3 regions of the Geobacillus sp. ZGt-1 genome follow, and region 3 is predicted to be linked to each of the others. Evidence: riboswitches for the same ligand, from Rfam matches in the RefSeq annotation. Region 3 holds a riboswitch; each other region holds the start of a gene.

Region 1 (3,260 bases), on a different contig from region 3:
TCTACTTGAATGCGAATCGCTTCGTGGACGAGCGTCGTTTTGGCCTCGTTGACGGAAAGGGCGTCGGCCGCAGCGGTGACGAGCCGATCGAGCGCCCAAAACAAGTTGACGGCAGTCGGCCGGGCACTGGCTAGGTAGTCACGATCTCGTTTCAAGCGACGGCGGAATTCATCGAGCGATTCGGTGTCGTAGCGTAAAGCGGCAAGCGCCAGGCCATAGGCGGCGGTGATGCCGATCGCCGGCGCGCCGCGCACTTTCAGCGTGGCAATCGCCTCATAGACGTCTTCCAGAGTGTGCAAGTCGATATATTCGATGATGGATGGAAGCTTTTGCTGGTTTAAAATCGTCACATGCGTCTCGCGCCATTCAACGGAGCGTGGGATGGCAAAGGTGCTCATCGCCATCTTCCTTTCTCTTTTTTTTGGTTTGTCCGGGTCAGCGCCGCGCAGCTTGCGTCGAGACCCGGACGATTGTATGGCATTATTGTTCCGTTTCGGCAAACAGGCGGCGGAAGTCTTCCGTTCCGGTGAACACGCGGCGCTCAATGATCAAGCGGCGGCCGAGACGGAGGGCATGCCGTTTGGCAACAAGCCGTTCATCTTTGTGCTCGATGCCGTCAAGGTCCGCCACATGGGCGAGGCCGATCGTCCGGCGGATGACTTCGCAGCCGGCAAAGCCGACGGCGTCGATGAACGCGTGCCGGAGCACGTCCTCGAGCAAGCCCGGCGTCGCGGCGTACGTTTCCACGCTCTCGGTGCGCCAAAGGTTTGAGAACACGGACGCAAAGACGTCCCATGTCCGGTCGATGTGGTCAAAGAGCGGTTGGCGCTCTAATTCAGAGCGGGACAACGCATTTAACAGCAAATTGGCGAAAAATTGGCCAAGGTCAAACCCGATCGGACCGTAAAAGGCGAATTCTGGGTCGATCACTTTCGTTTCGTCGGCGCTTACGAAAATGCTGCCGGTATGCAAATCGCCATGCAAGAGCACATCGGCTTCGGTTAAAAACTTGCGCTTCAGCTTTGCTGCTTCTAGGTGGAGTCGGTCATCGCGCCAAAGCGCTTCAACGTCTGGGCGCAATTCGTCTTCAAAGTTGTTCGTTTCGTGGTCAAAAAACGGGTCGGTGAAGACGAGGTCTTCGGTAATTTTGCACAGTTCCGGATTGACGAAGCTTTGCGCCAATTTCTTTTTCTCTTGCTGGTTCATGCCGAAGTCAGACGTATAAAATGCCGTTTTGGCGACAAACTCGCCGATATGCTGGGACAAAAGCGGATACGTTTTCCCTTCGATCAGCCCTTTGCGGGCGATTTGCAAACGGGATAAGTCTTCCATCACCGTAATGGCGAGCGATTCGTCAGAATAGTAGACTTTCGGCACGTATTGCGGCACGTAGCTCGCAAACGTGCGCAGCGCGTTGCTTTCAATGACAGCGCGCTTTAACGTGAGCGGCCAGCTTTCGCCGACCACTTTGGCGTACGGCAACGCTTGTTTGATGATGACGCCTTGTTTCGTTTCTTGATCGACGATATGAAAAACAAGGTTCAAGTTCCCGTCGCCGATCTCGCGGCAGGCAAGCGGCGCTCCGTCGCGGAATAGGCCGAGGCGGACAGCGAGAGATACCGCCTTCGGTTCGGTCAGCGGTTCGTAAACCGATGTTTGAACAGTGGTCATTTCCTTGTTCCCCCTTTTTTCATTTCGCTCGTTTTCAAATGCCGGTTCTGACGCGGCGCTGAAATCTCGGCGTTTCCGGCAAATGAAAAAGCCTCTTTCGCATACGGAAAGAGGCTTGAAGATTCATTCGTTCTTCGCGCCTCTTATCTTTCAGAAAGACATCGGTCTTTCTGTTGGACTTAGCACCGTGCCCTGCGGAAGCATGACGCTTCCGGCGCCGCCCTTGGCGTGCGCCCTATCTCACGATAGTATTACGGTCGGTTGCTGGGCTTCATTGGGCCAATTCCCTCAGCCAACTCTTGATAAGAGTACCGATTTCTCGTATTCAGTTTTTGCAATTTTCACGATGTTGTCAATCGTTTGGTTGTTTGATTCGAATGATACATGGTCGATCAATCGATTGTCAATACGTTTTGAAAAAATTTTTTGCCGCTTCGTAGTCGTGCGGCCGGCGGTCGGCAAACACCGGGATGCGTGCGCGGACGTCCGCAACGAGTGCGGGATCGATGTCGGCCGAGAGAATGCCCGGCTTCTCGTCCGCCTCGGCGATCACTTCGCCCCATGGGTCGATGACGAGCGAATGGCCGGCAAAGACGTTGTTCGGGTCGCGGCCAGCCCGGTTGCAGGCGACGACGTAGCATTGGTTTTCAATCGCCCGCGCCATCAAGAGCGTCCGCCAATGGTGCAGGCGGGGAAGCGGCCATTCGGCGACGACAAACAGCACTTCCGCTCCGGCCAACGCATGGGCGCGAATCCACTCCGGAAAGCGGATGTCATAGCAAATGACCCCGGCGCATGCAAGCCCGTCGAGCGAAAACAAGCCTAAGCTGCTTCCCGGCTGCAAATACAAATGTTCATCCATTAATTGGAACAGATGGAGTTTGCTGTATTCGCCGACGATTTGGCCATGGCGGTCGGCCACGATCATCGTGTTTGTCACGCCGGCGGCTGTTTTTTTGGCGACCGAACCAGCGACGAAATGGACGCCGTACGTTTGCGCCAATCGGGAAGCGAGCGCCTTCGCCCGTTCGGCGCCTTCGTCGGCAATTTCATCCAGGCGCGTCAAATCGTAGCCGGTCGTCCATAACTCTGGCAGCACGATGATGTCAGCGCCGTCTTTGGCAGCGGATTCCACGGCCTGTTCGGCTTGCTGTTCGTTTTTTGCTGGATCGCCAAATGCAATGTCAAGCTGCAGGCAGGCGATGCGGATCGTCATGAGCGTTCACCTCGGAAAAAAATTTTTCTTTACATTTTGCTTTTAACGATATATGATGTTGCACTAGAATTTCAAGAATTTTTGAGAAGGTGTGGACGATGACGATCGAATTTCCCTTTTCCGAACTGCTTGAACAGCTGCCGAAGCAGTTTTTCGCCTCGCTCGTGGCGAAAGTCGGTGCGAAGATCAAGGCGGGTTATGATGTGATCAACTTAGGGCAGGGCAATCCGGATCAGCCGACGCCGGCGCACATTGTCGAAGCGATGCAGAAGGCAGCCGCGAACCCAAAATACCATAAATATTCGCCGTTTCAAGGCTACTCGTTTTTGAAAGAAGCCGTAGCGGCGTTTTACGCGCGCGAGTACGGGGTGAC
Region 2 (3,260 bases), on a different contig from region 3:
TTTTTGTTCGTATGCTTGTTTGTCAGCCCATGTGTTTTGCGGCTGCAGGACGTCATCCGGCACGCCGGGGACGTGGGTTGGGATGGCGAGGCCGAAAATCGGGTCTTGCACCGTTTCGACGTTGTCCAGCTCCCCTTCGACGGCGGCTTGCACCATCGCCCGGGTGTAGGCGAGCTTCATGCGGCTGCCGACGCCGTACGGTCCCCCTGTCCAGCCGGTGTTGACCAAAAAGACGCGGACGTTGTGTTCGGCGATTTTTTGCCCGAGCATTTCCGCGTATTCGACGGCCGGGCGCGGCAAAAACGGTGCGCCAAAGCACGTTGAGAACGTTGCTTCCGGTTCGGTGACGCCGCGTTCGGTGCCGGCGAGTTTGCTTGTGTAGCCGCTTAAGAAATGGTACATCGCCTGTTCACGCGTCAGCTTGCTGATTGGCGGCAGGACGCCGAACGCATCAGCCGTCAAAAACACGATCGTGGACGGATGGCCGGCGACGCTTGGGTCGACGATGTTTTTGATCGCCTGAAGCGGGTAGGCGGCGCGCGTGTTTTCCGTCAGCGTGCCGTCGTCGTAATTCGGCACCCGCGTCGCGTCGTCGAGGACGACGTTTTCGAGCACCGCGCCGAAGCCGATGGCGTCAAAAATTTGCGGCTCTTTCTCGCGCGATAGGTTGATGCATTTCGCATAGCAGCCGCCTTCGATGTTGAAAATGCCGCGGTTTGACCAGCCGTGCTCATCATCGCCGATCAAGCGGCGGTTCGGGTCGGTCGAGAGCGTCGTTTTTCCCGTTCCCGACAAGCCGAAAAAGAGGGCGACGTCGCCTTCCTGGCCGACGTTGGCCGAGCAGTGCATCGGCAGGATGCCTTGTTCCGGCAGCAAATAGTTCATCACCGAGAAAATCGATTTTTTCATTTCGCCGGCATACTCGGTGCCGCCGATCAACACGGTGCGCCGTTCAAACGAGATGATGATGAACGCTTCCGAGCGCGTGCCGTCAACTTTCGGGTCGGCTTTAAAGTTCGGCGCGCAAATGACGGTGAATTGCGGCTCATGCGCGGCGAGCTCTGCGGCGCTCGGCCGAATGAACAGCTGATGGACGAACAAGTTGTGCCAGGCGAATTCGTTGACGACTTGAATCGGCAGCCGGTATTTCGGATCGGCGCCGGCAAAGCCTTTAAACACGAACAGTTCATCTTTCTTCATTAAATAGTCGAGCACTTTGTCGTACAGTTTATCAAACGTCTCCGGAGACATCGGCTGGTTGACCGCGCCCCAGTCGATCGTTTGCTTCGTTGACGGTTCTTCGACGATGTATTTGTCTTTCGGCGACCGCCCTGTGTACTTGCCGGTTGTCACCGCGACGGCTCCGGTGTGCGTCAGCCGTCCTTCGTTCCGTTGCAGGACTTTCTCAACGAGCTCGGCGACGGACAGTTGATGATGCACGTACGGTTTTTGCAGCAATAAATCAAGCTTATTCGTCATGTTTGCGATCCCCATATTCAAAACCTGCCTTCTTTTTGTAATCACTCTTGAAAATAGTATAACACATTTTTATTAATAGTCCATACTAATTGTGTGGGTTTTTCAAACTTTATTTTGCCCAATGTGTTGGTTTCCTTGAGGAAAGAATTTTCGCGGCTGGAAATGATAAAAAATGAATTTTGATAGTTGACTTTGCCGATTCCGTTGCGATAAGATAAGTCATTGAACGGATACTCTTATCCCGAGCCGGTGGAGGGACAGGCCCGATGAAGCCCAGCAACCGTCACAACTGTACATGTGTGAAATGGTGCTAACCTGTGGCAAGGCGCAGTCCTTGAACGATAAGAGTGAAAGGAAGCAATACGATTGCCATGACCTTTCCTCAGCCGTTACAGGAAAGGTTTTTTATATTGCGAAGGGAAAAAGGGAAATGAGTTCCGTGTCGCCACATTATGCCAAGAGGAGGAAACAAACCGAATGTCAGCCAAACGCCGCTTGTTTACTTCAGAGTCTGTGACGGAAGGACATCCGGATAAAATTTGCGACCAAATTTCTGACGCCATTTTGGATGCCATTTTGGAAAAAGATCCAAACGCCCGCGTCGCCTGCGAAACGAGCGTTACGACCGGGCTGGTGCTCGTGAGCGGGGAAATCACGACATCAACATACGTGGACATTCCGCGCATCGTCCGCGATACGGTCCGGGAGATCGGCTACACGCGCGCCAAATACGGATTTGACGCCGATACGTGCGCGGTGCTGACATCGATTGACGAACAATCGCCGGACATTGCGATGGGGGTGGACCGGGCGCTCGAGGCGCGCGAAGGTCAGATGACTGACGAGGAAATCGAAGCGATCGGCGCCGGCGACCAAGGATTGATGTTTGGGTTCGCCTGCAATGAGACGGAAGAATTGATGCCGATGCCGATTTCGCTTGCGCACCGCTTGGCGCGCCGATTGGCGGAAGTGCGCAAAACGGACGTCTTGCCGTACTTGCGGCCGGACGGGAAAACGCAAGTGACGATCGAATACGATGAAAACGGCAAACCGGTGCGCGTCGATACGATCGTCGTTTCCGCGCAGCACCATCCGGAAATTACGCAAGAGCAAATCCAGCGCGACATTAAAGAGCAGGTCATCAAGCCGGTCGTGCCCGCGGAGCTGCTTGATGAGAACACGAAATATTTCATCAACCCGACAGGACGGTTTGTCATCGGCGGTCCGCAAGGGGATGCTGGGTTGACGGGGCGCAAAATCATCGTCGATACGTACGGCGGCTACGCCCGCCACGGCGGTGGCGCGTTCTCGGGCAAAGATCCGACGAAAGTCGACCGCTCGGCGGCGTATGCGGCCCGCTATGTCGCGAAAAACATCGTCGCGGCAGGACTGGCCGACAAATGCGAAGTGCAGCTTGCCTACGCGATCGGCGTCGCCCGCCCAGTTTCGATTTCGATCGATACGTTCGGCACCGGCAAAGTGTCGGAAGACATTTTGATTGAAGTCGTGCGCAACAACTTCGATCTCCGCCCGGCGGGCATCATCAAAATGCTCGACCTTCGCCGCCCGATTTACAAACAGACGGCTGCTTACGGCCATTTTGGGCGTACGGACATCGACCTGCCGTGGGAGCGCACCGACAAAGCCGCCTTGTTGAAAGAACAAGCGCTGGCGTTGGCGGACAAGTGATGAAAGAAAAAGAGCTGCCTGATCACGGCAGCTCTTTTTTGTCGGCGCACGATGTCCGCTGTTGCTGCAGCGCTTTGTAATACTGCCCTTTC
Region 3 (3,260 bases):
TTCCATTTTTTCGGATGAATCTCCGTCACAGTGCCGACGGCGACAAGCGGCACTCCATGCGGCGTCGGCTTGACGAAATCGACGTGAAGCGACGCAGTAACAAAGCGCGGCGGCGTTTCCCCGCTCCCTGGTTCATGGCCGTTTTTCCGATGCAAGGCAAGCGCCGCTGAACCGGTGCCGTGGCAATCAATGAGCGAGGCGATCAGCCCGCCGTACACAAACCCTGGAATCGCCGTATGTTCCGGACGCGGCGTATACACCGTCACCGTTTTGTCGCCCCGCCACCCGGTGCGGAAATGGTGGCCTTGTTCATTCAGACGCCCGCAGCCGTAGCACCAGGCGAATTCATCAGGGTAGTCGTCTTGAATCGCGTGCACGATCATTTCTTCCACGTCATCCTCCCCCTCTCTTTTTCTAGTATACCATTGAATCGAGAAGACGACGACTCCTACATGGACGGTTGTTGTCTAGCGGCAGGCAAGGCCATACGAAGAAAAATGGAACGAAGCGCCAATCGCCAGACGGCAAATTCATAGGCGGCCCAAACAGCTGGCCGCCTAGCGTGACGCCATTTATCGAGCAGGCTCGTAAAACTCGATCCATTCGCCGTCGGGCCCGAGGAAGAACAAATATTTTGCTCCGTTCGGAAGTGTCGTTATTTCTTCCCACACAAGCGGCACACCGAGCGACTGAAGCCGTTCTTTCTCCTGCTCAATGCCTTCCACCGTAAACGCCACATGGTGCACTTTTCCTTCCGTCGGCAAATCCGGATTGTATCCTTCGATCAGCTCGACAATGATCGAGCCGCCAATCCCTAAAAACGCCAATTTCATCGTGCCGTTCGTATGAATCATTTCGTCGAGCAGCTCCAAGCCGACAACATTTTGATAAAACTCTTTCGATGCTTCGATGTCTTTCACTTGAATGCCGACATGTTCAAATTTTTTGACTGCCATTCGTCCCTCTTCCTTTCTATGACTCAGTTAACCATACTGCTTGTAAATACGGCGTCATCTGCATCGGGAAAATCCCTTTTTTCCCAAGCTCTGTCCATATGTAGCGGTCAAGGGCGTACGGTCCGTCCGCCTTCCATTCGTCCGCCTCACTGTTGGTCAACAACAACGAAAAGGCTGTTCCTTGCGCTTCCCCATACAAATGAACGTATCCGTCCCCACGGTCGACATGCACCGCCGCCTTAGGGTCAAACCGGATGAGCTCCGCCTGCACACAGCGCATGACACAAACGGCGAACGCTGCGGCAGGGAGATGAGCGGCCATGCAAGCGCGGAGCGAAACCGCCTCCTCCACTGTTTCTCCTTCACCTCCCATCGACAAAAACCCCCTTCGCCTCGGAATGATGCGAAAGGGGCCATGAGCCGTTCTTATCATCCAAAGCGAAACCGCTTTGCGGGTGTTAGCACCTTGCCTGCGGCAGGTTGCTGTGGGGTCATCAAGCCCGTTCTCTCGCCCACTCTTGATAAGACGTATGCAATTTATCTTCTATCTTATCATACATCATCAAAGGCAACAATCGTCATTGTTCGACTTCCGGTTGCTCGGACGTGACGCCGACATCTTTCCACGTCAGTTTCGAGCCCGGATCGACCGTGAAGTTGGCGACGCGGTTGTTGACGGCATAAATGGCCGAACGATACAACGTCGGGATGACCGGCACTTCTTCGTTCATCAGCTTTTGCCATTCACTGTAAATTTTCCGACGATATTCTTTGTCAAACGCCTGTTCGGAATGGCCTTTTTCCAACAGTTCATCGTTTTTCTCATTCACCCAGCGCGAGTAGTTGAACATGACGTTGCGGCCGTACAATCCGTACGGGTCGACGTCCGTTCCAGTTCCCCAAGCGGCGGCGTAGACATCCACTTTCGGATCGTCTTTTTCGACCATATCGTAGAAGGAGTTGAACTCCGCCAAGCGTCCGTCTACAAGCTGAACATCGAGGCCCACATCTTTCCAGCATTGCATATAAAATTTGGCCAGCGGTTCAGCGATGTCCCCACCGCTCATCGCCAAGAAGTTGATCTTGAATTTTTTGCCGTTTGGATCTTCGCGGAGGCCATCGCCATCCACATCTTTATATCCCGCTTCATCCAGCAATTGTTTCGCTTTTTCCGGATTGTACGTATATCCTTTGATGGAGCTGTCATGATAGCCCGGGAACGACGGCGGAATGAGCGTGTTCGCCGGGAAGCGCAAGCCATGATACAGGCGGTCAGCCACCTCTTGGTTGTTGATGGCATACGCCATCGCTTGGCGCAGTTTTTTGTTTTGGAATTTCGGATTGTCCATTACGTTTTCCTGCTTTTTCGCATCCCAATGGCCGAGTTTAAAGCCGATATAGTTGTACGCCAAATCCACTCTACCGATAAACTGAATGTTTTTCGTCCCTTTCGCGTTCAAATATTGGTCAGTCGGGAACTCAGCGACGTCAATTTCGCCTTTTTTCAGCGCTTGCAGGACGACTTGCGGGCTGACGACTTTCAAAATGACGCCTTCCAAGTTCGGTTTGCCAGCCCAGTAGTCATCATTGCGAACAAACTCTACCGACTCGCCCGGAACGATTTTCTTCACTTTAAACGGACCGAACCCGATCGGGTTTTTCCGGATTTTATCCGATTTCGCCAAGTCTTTGATCGGAATGTCTTTCAAGTAATGCTTCGGCAGCGGATACGCCCAAATGCCGGTCAACACCGACGGATTGGCCTGTTTCCATGTGATCGTCAACGTCTTTTTGTCGATGACTTTAATGCCGGAAATTTTATCCGCTTTGCCGCTGTGATATTCTTCCATCCCGACGATCCCTTGGATGAGCGCATCGCCATAGCGGACGCCGGTGTAATCTTTATGGCCGATGACCAAATACGCATACTCCAAGTCTTCAGCGGTCACCGGCTGGCCGTCATGCCAATTCACATTGTCTTTAATATGGATTGTCATCGTCTTTTTATCATCCGACAACTCATACGTGGCAGCCCCATCATTTGTAATTTCATAGTCACCGTTCGTCCGGAAAAGCGACTCGTCAAAAAATTGCAAAATCTCTGCGTCGGGCGCTCCGGTGTAGAATGCATAGCTGAGCGTCCCTTCAAACGGCGTATCGGACACAAGGCCGTATTTCAACACGCCGCCGTCGATGATTTTCCCGTCGTTTTTCACCGTCATCGGGAATTTGCTGATGTCTTCCTTCTGAGCCGCCGGTTTTTCGTTATTGTTGCCCTTTCCGCTCGTTGTGTCGGATTTGCCC

What was found. A riboswitch is a leader RNA that binds a small molecule or an ion and turns the genes downstream of it on or off. The one in region 3 is predicted to bind S-adenosylmethionine.
Region 1: linked by a shared signal. The riboswitch ahead of mtnK (S-methyl-5-thioribose kinase) and the one ahead of VU18_RS05975 (hypothetical protein) in region 3 are both predicted to bind S-adenosylmethionine.
Region 2: linked by a shared signal. The riboswitch ahead of metK (methionine adenosyltransferase) and the one ahead of VU18_RS05975 (hypothetical protein) in region 3 are both predicted to bind S-adenosylmethionine.

What each region holds. Positions count from the first base shown of each region.
Region 1 is NZ_LDPD01000012.1:63,575-66,834, forward strand. Features, by position in the region: gene mtnA (S-methyl-5-thioribose-1-phosphate isomerase) at 1-398, opposite strand, end outside; gene mtnK (S-methyl-5-thioribose kinase) at 481-1,671, opposite strand; SAM riboswitch class I at 1,812-1,980, opposite strand; gene VU18_RS04015 (carbon-nitrogen family hydrolase) at 2,075-2,887, opposite strand; gene VU18_RS04020 (pyridoxal phosphate-dependent aminotransferase) at 2,986-3,260, shown strand, end outside.
Region 2 is NZ_LDPD01000023.1:743,922-747,181, reverse strand. Features, by position in the region: gene pckA (phosphoenolpyruvate carboxykinase (ATP)) at 1-1,494, opposite strand, end outside; SAM riboswitch class I at 1,713-1,827, shown strand; gene metK (methionine adenosyltransferase) at 1,957-3,168, shown strand; gene VU18_RS12450 (gamma carbonic anhydrase family protein) at 3,191-3,260, opposite strand, start outside.
Region 3 is NZ_LDPD01000013.1:349,410-352,669, reverse strand. Features, by position in the region: partial or broken gene VU18_RS05985 (PaaI family thioesterase) at 1-392, opposite strand, end outside; gene VU18_RS05980 (VOC family protein) at 573-956, opposite strand; gene VU18_RS05975 (hypothetical protein) at 973-1,329, opposite strand; SAM riboswitch class I at 1,380-1,484, opposite strand; gene opp4A (oligopeptide ABC transporter substrate-binding protein) at 1,535-3,260, opposite strand, start outside.